One region of the Streptomyces sp. CY-1 genome, then DNA from elsewhere that is predicted to be linked to it. Evidence: predicted binding sites of a transcription regulator. Region 1 holds the regulator's gene; each other region holds the start of a gene.
The links. The regulator HrcA, encoded in region 1, represses chaperone genes, less so after heat shock. The targets are predictions, from matches to a motif close to TTNGCACTCNGNNNNNCNGAGTGCNAA.
Positions count from the first base shown of each region.

Region 1 (3,912 bases):
TCGGAGCTGTTTGATCTCCTCATACATCGCTTCCGGCGTCTTGTAGCCGGCAGCGAGGAAACCGAGGCCACCGGCCTCGGAGACAGTGGCGGCGAGCTGCGGGCAGGAGGCTCCACCCGCCATCGGCGCCTGCACGATCGGGTACCGGTAGAGATCGGTCAGCGCGGAGGACATGGCCACATCGTGCCATGCCCTCCGTAGGGGCTCACCACCGGATCAGCGGCGCCCTTCACGGGCCGTATCGCGGCCCGGAAGCGCCTACCGTCCGTTGAACGCGTCCTTCAGCCGCGAGAACAGCCCCTGCTGCCCCGGCTTACCGCACTCCCCCGGGGGACAACCCCCGTACCCCCGGCCGGAGCGCGCCTACCGCCCGTTGAACGCGTCCTTCAAGCGCGAGAACAGCCCCTGCTGCCCCGGCTTACCGCACTCCCCCGGGGGACAACCCCCGTACCCCCGGCCGGAGCGCGCCTACCGCCCGTTGAACGCGTCCTTCAAGCGCGAGAACAGCCCCTGCTGCCCCGGCTTGAATTCGCCGACCGGGCGCTCCTCGCCGCGCAGCTTGGAGAGCCGCCGCAGCAGCTCCTCCTGCTCCGGGTCGAGCTTGGTCGGGGTGGTCACCTCGACATGCACGATCAGATCGCCCCGCCCGCCGCCCCGCAGATGGGTGACGCCGCGCTGGTGGAGCGGGATCGACTGGCCGGACTGGGTGCCGGGCCGGATGTCGACCTCCTCCAGACCGTCCAGCGTCTCCAGCGGGACCTTGGTGCCCAGCGACGCCGCCGTCATCGGGATCGTCACCGTGCAGTGCATATCGTCGCCGCGCCGCTGGAAGACCGGGTGCGGGACCTCGTGGATCTCCACATACAGGTCGCCCGCCGGGCCGCCGCCCGGTCCGACCTCGCCCTCACCGGCCAACTGGATCCTGGTGCCGTTGTCCACACCGGCGGGGATCTTCACGGTCAGGGTGCGCCGCGAGCGGATCCGGCCGTCGCCCGCGCACTCCGGGCACGGGGTCGGCACCACGGTGCCGAAGCCCTGGCACTGGGGGCACGGCCGCGAGGTCATGACCTGGCCCAGGAAGGACCGCGTCACCTGCGAGACCTCACCGCGGCCACGGCACATGTCACAGGTCTGCGCCGAGGTGCCCGGCGCCGCGCCCTCGCCGCTGCACGTCGTGCAGACGACCGCGGTGTCGACCTGGATGTCCTTGGTGGTCCCGAACGCGGCCTCGCTGAGCTCCACGTCCAGCCGGATCATCGCGTCCTGACCGCGCCGGGTCCTGGAGCGCGGACCGCGCTGCGAGGCGGTCCCGAAGAACGCGTCCATGATGTCGGAGAAGTTGCCGAAGCCCCCTCCGAAGCCGCCGGCGCCACCGCCGCCCGCCCCGGACATCGGGTCCCCGCCCAGGTCGTAGACCTGCTTCTTCTGTGGGTCCGACAAGACCTCGTAAGCGGCGTTGATCTCCTTGAACCGCTCCTGGGTCTTCGGATCCGGGTTCACATCCGGATGCAGCTCGCGTGCGAGCCGGCGGAATGCCTTCTTGATCTGGTCCTGCGAGGCATCACGCGGCACGCCCAGGACTGCGTAGTAGTCCGTCGCCACTTACGACTCCGCCAGGATCTGTCCGACGTAACGTGCCACTGCGCGTACCGCTCCCATCGTTCCGGGGTAGTCCATGCGGGTCGGTCCGACCACGCCGAGTTTGGCGACCGCCTCGTCGCCGGAACCGTAGCCGACCGCGACGACCGAGGTGGCGTTGAGCCCCTCGTGAGCATTCTCATGCCCGATCCGCACGGTCATACCCGAGTCCTTGGCCTCGCCCAGCAACTTGAGGAGGACGACATGCTCCTCGAGTGCCTCCAGGACGGGCCGGATCGTCAGGGGGAAATCATGCACGAAACGCGTGAGGTTCGCGGTGCCGCCGATCATCAGCCGCTCCTCGGTCTCCTCCACAAGCGTCTCGAGCAAGGTCGACAGCACGATCGAGACGGTCCCCCGGTCCTCCTGTTCGAAGGACTCCGGAAGATCCTGCACCAACTGCGGCACATCCGCGAAACGCCGCCCCACGACCCGGCTGTTGAGCCGGGCGCGCAGATCGGCCAGCGAGTCCTCGGTGATCGGGGTGGGGCAGTCCACCATGCGCTGCTCCACCCGGCCGGTGTCCGTGATCAGCACCAGCATCACCCGGGCCGTGGCCAGCGGCAGCAGCTCCACATGGCGCACCGTCGAACGGGTCAGCGACGGATACTGCACCACCGCCACCTGCCGGGTGAGCTGCGCCAGCAGCCGGACCGTGCGGCCCACCACGTCATCGAGGTCGACCGCGCCGTCCAGGAAGTTCTGAATGGCCCGCCGCTCCGGGCTGGACAGCGGCTTCACACCGGCCAGCTTGTCCACGAAGAGGCGATAGCCCTTGTCCGTGGGGATCCGCCCGGCGCTCGTATGCGGCTGGGCGATGAATCCCTCGTCCTCCAGAGCGGCCATGTCGTTACGCACCGTGGCCGGGGAGACCCCCAGCCGGTGCCGCTCGGTGAGCGCCTTGGAGCCGACCGGCTCCTCCGTCCCCACATAGTCCTGGACAATGGCACGCAGCACCTCGAGTCTGCGTTCGCTGAGCACCCCGCGCACCTCCAGTCCAGCGGTCTCATCAGGTCGTCCGCCTGGCACTCACCGGGCACGAGTGCCAGAACCCCCCTGCCAGTGTACGGCGGGGTGCGGTGGCATGGGCAAGAGCCGCCGCACGGCAGCAACTCTCCCCCATCCCCGTTGAGCTAGCGTCGCGGTATGGAGACGTGTTGGGAAGAGGCGGGCTGGGAGCGGCTCGCGCCCGGTGTGGCCCGCCGTCGGCTGCCGGAGTGGGACGAGACGGTCGGCGTGGTCGTCGGCCGGACCGACATCCTCGTCGTGGACACCGGCGCGACCCTGCGCGCCGGGGCCGAGCTGCGCGCCCTGATCACCCGGCTGACCGGCCGCCGCCCCACCCGGATCGCGCTCACCCATCCGCACTTCGACCACGTCCTGGGCTCGGCCGCCTTCGCGGGCTGCGAGGTGTACGGGGCCACGGGCGTGGACGAGCTGCTGCGCCGTGAGCGGGAGACGCTGCGCGAGGACGCGATCCGCCACGGGGTGGACCGGAACGCCGCCACCGAGGCCGTGGACCATCTGGTCGGCCCGCACCATCTGGTCTCCGGGGAGCTCACCCTGGACCTGGGCGACCGGCCGGTGCTGCTGGCCAATGTGGGACCCGGCCACACCGCCCATGACCTGGCCGTTCTGGTGCCCGGCCAACCCGAGGTGGTCTTCTGCGGCGATCTGGTGGAGGAGTCCGGCCCGCCCCAGGCCGGGCCCGACGCGATCCCCGGCCGCTGGCCCGCCGCCCTCGACCGGCTGCTCGCCCTCGGCGGCCCGGACGCGCACTACGTCCCGGGGCACGGCTCGGTCGTGGACGCCGGGTTCGTCCGGGCCCAACGCGACGAACTGGCGGCCCGCTTCGGCGTGTCTCTCTAGGCGTCCGCCCAGCCGCCCCTCCAGTCGTTCCCCTGGTCGCCCAACCAGGCGTCCCTCCAGGCGTCTCTCTAGGCGTCCACCTAGTTGTCCGCACTACAGGAGCGGGCGGTCGTCGCGCGCTATCGTCATCCGGATGCGACAGTACGACCCGGACCTGACCCCGCCCTGGAAGCGGCAGCGGCCCGCCCCCGAGGTCCCCGCCGAGCCGGACCTCGTCGTGGAGGAGGTCACCACCGGCTTCTGCGGCGCCGTGATCCGCTGCGAGAAGACCGCCGAGGGCCCCACGGTCACTCTGGAGGACCGCTTCGGTAAACATCGCGTCTTCCCCATGGAGCCGCGCGGTTTTCTGCTGGAGGGGCGTGTCGTCACCCTCGTACGCCCGCGTGCGGCGGCCCCCAGCGCGCC
Region 1 is NZ_CP178393.1:3,985,097-3,989,008, forward strand. It holds gene ACK1X7_RS17385 (nitronate monooxygenase) at 1-174, opposite strand, end outside; gene dnaJ (molecular chaperone DnaJ) at 469-1,602, opposite strand; gene hrcA (heat-inducible transcriptional repressor HrcA) at 1,603-2,619, opposite strand; gene ACK1X7_RS17400 (MBL fold metallo-hydrolase) at 2,785-3,507, shown strand; gene ACK1X7_RS17405 (DUF3097 domain-containing protein) at 3,641-3,912, shown strand, end outside.

Region 2 (3,912 bases), 2.6 Mb from region 1:
GCCGACTCGGCGCTCGCCGCCGCGGCCGACCACGGCATCGAGATCGTCGTGGGGCCGGAGCTGCTCACCGGCTCGACGCGGCTGAAGGCGGGCACCGCCCAGAAGCTGGTACTCAACATGATCTCGACCATCACCATGATCCGGTTGGGCAAGACCTTCGGAAATCTGATGGTCGACGTGCGCGCCTCCAACGACAAGCTGCGCGCCCGCTCGCGGAGGATCGTCTCCCTGGCGACCGGCGCCTCCGACCAGCGGATCGAGAGCGCGCTGGCGGCCACGGACGGCGAGGTGAAGAACGCGATCCTCACCATCCTGGGCGAGGTGGACGCCCCGACCGCCGAGAAGCTGCTCGCCGAGGCGCACGGCCATCTGCGCGCCGCCCTCGAGGCGGCCAAGGAGTAGGCCCGGATACGCCGGGCCCCGGAATCCTCACCCGCCCATCCCCAAAACACGCCATCCCCAAAACACGCCCGCCCATCCCCAAAAACGCCGTCGGGGCGGCACCCCTGGGAGAGGGTGCCGCCCCGACGTCTTGGACGGTACGACCGACCGGCGAACGAACGCGCCGAGTCGATCAGAAGTCCATGTCACCGCCCGGCATGCCGCCCGGAGCGCCCGCCGGGGCGGCCTTCTCCGGCTTGTCGGCGATGACGGCCTCGGTGGTGAGGAACAGCGCGGCGATCGACGCGGCGTTCTGGAGCGCGGAGCGCGTGACCTTGGCCGGGTCGATGATGCCCTCGGCGATCAGGTCGACGTACTCACCGGTCGCGGCGTTGAGGCCGTGGCCCGGGGTCAGGTTGCGCACCTTCTCGACCACGACGCCGCCCTCGAGACCGGCGTTGACCGCGATCTGCTTCAGCGGGGCCTCCAGGGCCAGGCGCACGGCCTGGGCACCGGTGGCCTCGTCACCGTCGAGCTCCAGCTTCTCGAAGACCGAGACGGTCTGAAGCAGGGCCACGCCACCACCGGCGACGATGCCCTCCTCGACGGCCGCCTTGGCGTTGCGCACCGCGTCCTCGATGCGGTGCTTGCGCTCCTTGAGCTCGACCTCGGTGGCGGCACCGGCCTTGATGACGGCCACGCCGCCGGCCAGCTTCGCCAGGCGCTCCTGAAGCTTCTCGCGGTCGTAGTCCGAGTCCGAGGACTCGATCTCGGCGCGGATCTGGTTGACGCGGCCCTGCACCTGGTCGGTGTCGCCGGCGCCGTCCACGATGGTGGTCTCGTCCTTGGTGACGGTGACCTTACGGGCGCGGCCGAGCAGGTCGAGACCGGCGTTCTCCAGCTTGAGGCCGACCTCCTCGGAGATGACGGTGCCACCGGTAAGGATGGCGATGTCACCGAGCATGGCCTTACGGCGGTCACCGAAGCCCGGGGCCTTGACGGCGACGGACTTGAAGGTGCCACGGATCTTGTTGACGACCAGGGTGGCCAGGGCCTCGCCCTCGACGTCCTCGGCGATGATCAGCAGCGGCTTGCCCGACTGCATGACCTTCTCGAGCAGCGGGAGGAGGTCCTTCACGCTGCTGATCTTGGAGTTGACGATCAGGATGTACGGGTCGTCGAGCGACGCCTCCATACGCTCCATGTCCGTCGCGAAGTACGGGGAGATGTAGCCCTTGTCGAAGCGCATGCCCTCGGTGAGCTCGAGCTCGAGCCCGAAGGTCTGCGACTCCTCGACGGTGATGACGCCTTCCTTGCCGACCTTGTCCATCGCCTCGGCGATGAGCTCGCCGATCTGGGTGTCGGCGGCGGAGATGGAGGCGGTGGAGGCGATCTGCTCCTTGGTCTCCACGTCCTTGGCCTGCTCGAGAAGCTGGGCGGAGACGGCCTCGACGGCCTTCTCGATACCCCGCTTGAGCGCCATCGGGTTGGCACCCGCGGCGACGTTGCGGAGGCCCTCCTTGACCAGCGCCTGGGCGAGGACGGTCGCGGTCGTCGTGCCGTCACCGGCGACGTCGTCCGTCTTCTTCGCGACCTCCTTGACCAGCTCGGCGCCGATCTTCTCGTACGCGTCCTCGAGCTCGATCTCCTTGGCGATGGAAACACCATCGTTGGTGATCGTGGGGGCGCCCCACTTCTTCTCGAGGACGACGTTGCGGCCCTTGGGGCCGAGGGTGACCTTGACGGCGTCGGCGAGCTGGTTCATCCCGCGCTCGAGGCCGCGCCGCGCCTCCTCGTCGAACGCGATGATCTTGGCCATGTGAAGTGGTCCTCCCAAGACGGGGTGGATTGCTCCGGACCGCGCTGGCGCCCGCGACGGACGGCCTGCCTGCCGTACGGTTCCTTGCCCCGTATGGCCTGGCGGGCCTCACCGACCCGGTCCTTCTGTCACTCTCAACGTCAGAGTGCTAACGCCAATGATTAGCACTCGGACCTATAGAGTGCAAGCGGCCGGAGGCCATCCTTGAGGGGTGGTGGCCGGGTGACGGGTGGGCGCAAGCGGCCGGAGGCCATCCTTGAGGGGTGGTGGCCGGGTGACGGGTGGGCGCAAGCGGCCGGAGGCCATCCTTGAGGGGTGGTGGCCGGGTGACGGGTGGGCGCAAGCGCCCGAAGAGCATCCGCCCTCGCGGACGAGGCGGTGCCAACCCCGTAACGATCAGTGCGGACATGCCGAAGGGTCCGTACCCTGGCCGGGACACGGACCCTTCGGACTGTACTGTTCAGACTGCGTCGCGTCGGCGCGTCAGCCTACGGCCACGCGGACCATGTCGGCCTGCGGGCCCTTCTGACCCTGCGAGATCTCGAACTCGACCCGCTGGCCTTCCTCGAGGGTGCGGTACCCGTCCATCTGGATCGCGCTGTAGTGGACGAACACGTCCGCACCACCGTCGACCGCGATGAAGCCGTACCCCTTCTCCGCGTTGAACCACTTGACGGTGCCCTGAGCCATTCCTAACTCCCCTATTGCTGGCCCTTGCGCAGGACCGCACTCCGCGGACCCGGGTCAGACCTCACCCCCCGGATGTGGGGGGTGTGCGCCGGAACGCGTCGACCGCCGCTGAATGTATCCGTCCCAACGCCCTCTGCAACAGGTCAATCGGACGAGAATTCTGGGCACGGCCGAACGGTTAAAAGTGAGAAATTATGTGAAGTTCGGGCAAGCCGGGCGGGACATAGGGAACCAACCCGACAAATCGCGCTCACACTTTACGCACAACTTGACGAGTTCTCATATGTGGCTCCGACCCGGGGGCCATCGGGGAATCCGGGCAACTGTATCGCGATTCCACACACGGAATCGCCCCGTCCGGTTGTCCCCGGACGGGGCGATGCCAAAGGTGAGAGGGGTGGACGCGGGGTCAGCAGCCGCCCGCGACCGCCGGGATGATCGAGATCCCGGCACCGTCCGGGGTCGCCGTGGCCAGGCCGTCGGCGAAGCGGACGTCGTCGTCGTTGACGTAGACGTTGACGAAGCGGCGGAGCTTGCCGGTGTCGTCCAGCACACGGGCCGCGATGCCCTGGTGGTTCTTCTCCAGGTCCGCCAGGACCTCGGCGAGGGTCGCGCCCTCGGCGGGGACCTCGGCCTGACCGGCGGTGTAGGTGCGCAGGATGGTCGGAATTCGGACGTTGACGCTCATGCGAGACCAGCCTCTCGGAACGAGTCAAGGGTGGGGCGGATGATGGCGGAGGGACCCGTGGTGGGGGCCACCGCGTCGAGGGTCTTGAGGCCGTCGCCGGTGTTGAGCACGACGGTCGTCAGGGACGGGTCGAGCAGACCGTCCTCGATCAGCTTCTTGGTCACGCCGACGGTCACCCCGCCCGCGGTCTCCGCGAAGATCCCCTCGGTGCGGGCGAGCAGCTTGATCGCGTCGACGATCTGCTCGTCGTTCACGTCCTCCACCGCGCCGCCCGTACGGCGGGCGATGTCCAGGACGTACGGGCCGTCCGCGGGGTTGCCGATGGCCAGCGACT
Region 2 is NZ_CP178393.1:6,617,444-6,621,355, reverse strand. It holds gene murQ (N-acetylmuramic acid 6-phosphate etherase) at 1-402, shown strand, start outside; gene groL (chaperonin GroEL) at 575-2,200, opposite strand; gene ACK1X7_RS28505 (cold-shock protein) at 2,684-2,890, opposite strand; gene ACK1X7_RS28500 (MoaD/ThiS family protein) at 3,300-3,578, opposite strand; gene thrC (threonine synthase) at 3,575-3,912, opposite strand, start outside.
Region 2: groL (chaperonin GroEL) is a predicted target of HrcA. The motif match lies at 2,362-2,388, and genes of this name have one in related genera.

Region 3 (3,912 bases), 1.1 Mb from region 1:
TGCCGCACTGGCCGGCGACGCGCGGCTTCGCCGAGGGGCTGGGCTGGCTCGCCCAGATCGGGATGTTCGTCCTGCTGGGACTGCTGGTCACCCCGCATGAGCTGGGCGATGACGTGCTGCCCGCCCTCGTGGTCGGGCTGGTGCTGACCGTGGTGGCCCGGCCGGTGTCGGTCCTGGTCAGCACGGCGCCGTTCCGGCTGCTCTGGCGGGAGAAGGCGCTGCTGTCCTGGGCCGGGCTGCGCGGGGCGGTGCCGATCGTCCTGGCGACCATCCCGATGGTCAGCGATGTGCCCGGCAGCCGCCGGATCTTCAACATCGTCTTCGTGCTGGTGATCGTCTACACCCTGGTCCAGGGGCCGACGCTGCCCTGGCTCGCCACCCGGCTGCGGCTCGAGGAACCCGAGCCGGCCGACCTGGGCATCGAATCGGCGCCCCTGGAGCGGCTGCGCGGCCATTTGCTGTCGGTGTCGATCCCCCAGGCGTCCAAGATGCACGGCGTCGAGGTCGGCGAGCTGCGGCTGCCCACAGGGGCCGCGGTCACCCTGGTGGTCCGGGGCGGGACCAGCTTCGTACCCCTGCCCTCGACGATGCTGCGGCGCGGCGACGAGCTGCTGGTGGTGGCCACGGACCCGGTGCGCGACGCGGCGGAACGACGGCTTCGGGCGGTGGGCCGGGGCGGCAAGCTGGCAGGCTGGCTGGGCACGGGAGCGGGGTGAGGGAGCGGGCCTGGGACGGTGGGTTCGATCACCGTAAATCCCGTCCCAGTGGACTGACGCGCAGGAATACTGCACTATGGAGCGTCGTTAGCACTCATTGAGTGAGAGTGCCAGGAGGAAGAACGTGCCGACCTACCAGTACCAGTGCACCGAGTGCGGCGAGGGCCTCGAGGCGGTGCAGAAGTTCACCGACGACGCGCTCACCGAGTGCCCCAACTGCAAGGGACGCCTGAAGAAGGTGTTCTCCGCGGTCGGCATCGTCTTCAAGGGCTCCGGGTTCTACCGGAACGACAGCCGCTCCTCTTCCAGCAGCACGAGCGGCGGTTCCAGCAAGCCGGCGGCGAAGAGCGACAGCTCCGACTCGTCGTCTTCCTCGACTTCGTCCTCGTCCTCGGACTCTTCTTCCTCGTCCTCCTCCTCGACGTCTTCGTCGTCGGGGTCGTCTTCGTCGTCCTCGAAGTCCTCCTCGTCTTCGTCGTCCTCGTCGTCGAGTTCGGCCGCCTGACCCGGCCACCTCTCCTCGGCTTCATCGGCACCCCGCCGCCTCCACCGGGAGGATGCGGGGTGTCGTTCGTGCGGACGCGGGTGGCTAGGGTGATCGCATGGTCGAGACCAGCAGGCAAGCAGACATAGGGGTCATCGGGGGATCGGGGTTCTACACATTCCTCGACGACGTGACCGAGATCACTGTGGAGACTCCCTATGGGGCGCCGAGCGACTCGCTCGTCCTCGGCGACATCGAGGGGCGACGGGTCGCCTTCCTCCCGCGGCACGGCCGCAAGCACCACCTGCCGCCGCACCGCATCAACTACCGCGCCAACCTCTGGGCCCTGCGCTCGCTCGGGGTACGGCAGGTCTTCGGCCCGTGCGCGGTGGGCGGACTTCAGCCGGAGTACGGACCCGGCACGCTGCTCGTCCCGGACCAACTGGTGGACCGCACGAAGACGCGTACGCAGACCTACTTCGATGGCGAGCCGCTGCCTGACGGCCGGATTCCGAACGTCGTGCACACCACCTTCGCCGACCCGTACTGCCCGGTGGGGCGGAACGCGGCCGTGGACGCGGCACGCGGACGCGGCTGGGAGCCGGTGGACGGCGGGACGATGTGCGTGATCGAGGGACCGCGCTTCTCCACCCGGGCCGAATCGCGCTGGCATGCGTCGCAGGGCTGGTCGGTGGTCGGCATGACGGGCCACCCGGAGGCGGTGCTCGCCCGCGAACTGGGGCTCTGCTACACATCGTTGACGCTGGTCACCGACCTGGACGCGGGAGTGGAGACCGGCGAGGGCGTCACCCACACCGAGGTGCTGAAGGTCTTCGGGGAGAACGTGGGCCGACTGCGTGAGGTCCTTTTCGACGCGGTGGGCAAGCTGCCGGAGAACTCCACGCGGGACTGCCTGTGCACCCACGCCCACGACGGCTGGGACCTGGGGATCGAGCTTCCGTAGGCGCGGCGCGGGGCGGCCGGACGACAGGGGTCGCTATCGCTCGCCCGGGTGACCGAGTTGTCCACAGCCCGGTGGCCGTCCACAGGCCCGAGCGGGATCGGGAGGGGGCGGGCATGGTGAGGGGGCCAGAAGCACTCGGTCCCTCACGGCAGGCGGTGATGTGCCATGTCCCATCCGTCCCCCACCCTCGCGTTACCCCGCTCCGCTCCCCCGGCCCGTGCGGTGCCCCGCTTCGATCCGGTGCGCACCGAGCGCTCCGGCGGATTCCGGCTGCGGCGGGCCGTGCGACGGCGCCGCCGTGCGATGGCGGCCGGGCTGGCGCTGACGGCCGCCGCACTCGCGGCCGCGGCACCGCCCGGCCGAGGCCACACGGACGCGGAGTCCTCGCGGGTGCCCGCCCCGGCGGGCGAGGAGCGGCGGGGCGGTCCGCGCCCCGCCATGGTGTCGGCGCCGGTCCGGATCGCCGACGCGGCGGCGGTGCGGCTGCTGCACCCCGGTGACCGCGTGGATGTGCTGTCCACCCCGCTCCCGGACGCCACCCGGACCGGGACGTCCGGTGCCACGGCACGGGTGGTCGCACGTGGGGTCAGGGTGGCTGAGGTGCCGGGTGCCCGGAGCGGCCACGCGGCGGCCGGTCCGGAAGCGGAGCCGGAGGCGAGTGGCGACGGCGCGCTGGACGGTGATGGAGCGCTGGACGGCGGCGGGGCGCTGGTGGTGCTGACGGTGCCACGGACGGACGCCACCGCCCTGGCAGGGGCCGCGGCCGGTTCCCGACTGGCGGTGACGCTATGCCGCTGCTGACTCCCCCGACTCCCCTGATGTCCCTCTCACCTGCGGGTGTAGGTTGCGGAACCGTCCGCACCAGCACCGACGCGGCGAGAGAGAGGCAGTGGGTTGAGCCAGGAGAAGGTAACCGAGGAGAAGAAGAGCGTCATGGAAGGGTTCAAAGCCTTCCTGATGCGCGGCAATGTGATCGATCTGGCCGTCGCGGTCGTCATCGGAGCCGCCTTCACCGCCGTCGTGAACTCGATAGTGAAGGGCCTTATCAACCCCATAGTCGGAGCCTTCGGCACGAAGGATCTCGAGAAGTACCGCTCCTGCCTCGAGGCGCCCTGCGAGACCAACGCCGCGGGCGATATCGTCCACGGCATTCCGATCCTCTGGGGAAGCGTGCTCTCGGCCGTGCTCACCTTCCTGATCACCGCGGCGGTGGTGTACTTCCTGATGGTGCTGCCGATGTCGCGCTATCTGGCGCGCAAGGCCGCCAAGGACGCGAAGGCAGAGGAGGAGCAGGCCGTCGCGGAGGCCGAGGAGATCCTTCTGCTGCGCCAGATCCGCGACGAGCTGGTGGCGCGGCGCGGCGCGGCCGTCGAGGGTGGCGGCAGCGGCTCCAGCGCCTAGGGTCCCGTCAGAGGTGGTGGGGCGGCTTCTCGTCGAGGAACCGGGCCAGACCGGCGGCATCGTCGGCGCTGTCACCGCCGGGAACCCGCTCACCCCACCCGTGGTCCGTATCGTCCGATGACCGCTGCGCCAGTGGATCGTCGAAGATCAGCGCGGCGGCCGGATCGCGCGGTCCAGGGGCAGGGGCGGTGTCCATGCCTCAAGAGTACGGCCCGGGCAGCGGCTCGGTGTACCGGCCGAGCTCGTCGTGCCACCACAGATCACGCCCGGGCGTCCAGGACACCGGGCAGGCGAGCCGGTGGACGACCAGCACGGACCGCACCCCGGGGCAGCCTGTCAGCGCCCGG
Region 3 is NZ_CP178393.1:5,087,093-5,091,004, forward strand. It holds gene ACK1X7_RS21705 (potassium/proton antiporter) at 1-716, shown strand, start outside; gene ACK1X7_RS21710 (FmdB family zinc ribbon protein) at 841-1,221, shown strand; gene ACK1X7_RS21715 (S-methyl-5'-thioadenosine phosphorylase) at 1,319-2,164, shown strand; gene ACK1X7_RS21720 (RcpC/CpaB family pilus assembly protein) at 2,330-2,965, shown strand; gene mscL (large conductance mechanosensitive channel protein MscL) at 3,098-3,565, shown strand; gene ACK1X7_RS21730 (hypothetical protein) at 3,573-3,761, opposite strand; gene ACK1X7_RS21735 (AMP-binding protein) at 3,765-3,912, opposite strand, start outside.
Region 3: ACK1X7_RS21710 (FmdB family zinc ribbon protein) is a predicted target of HrcA. The motif match lies at 804-830, and genes of this name have one in related genera.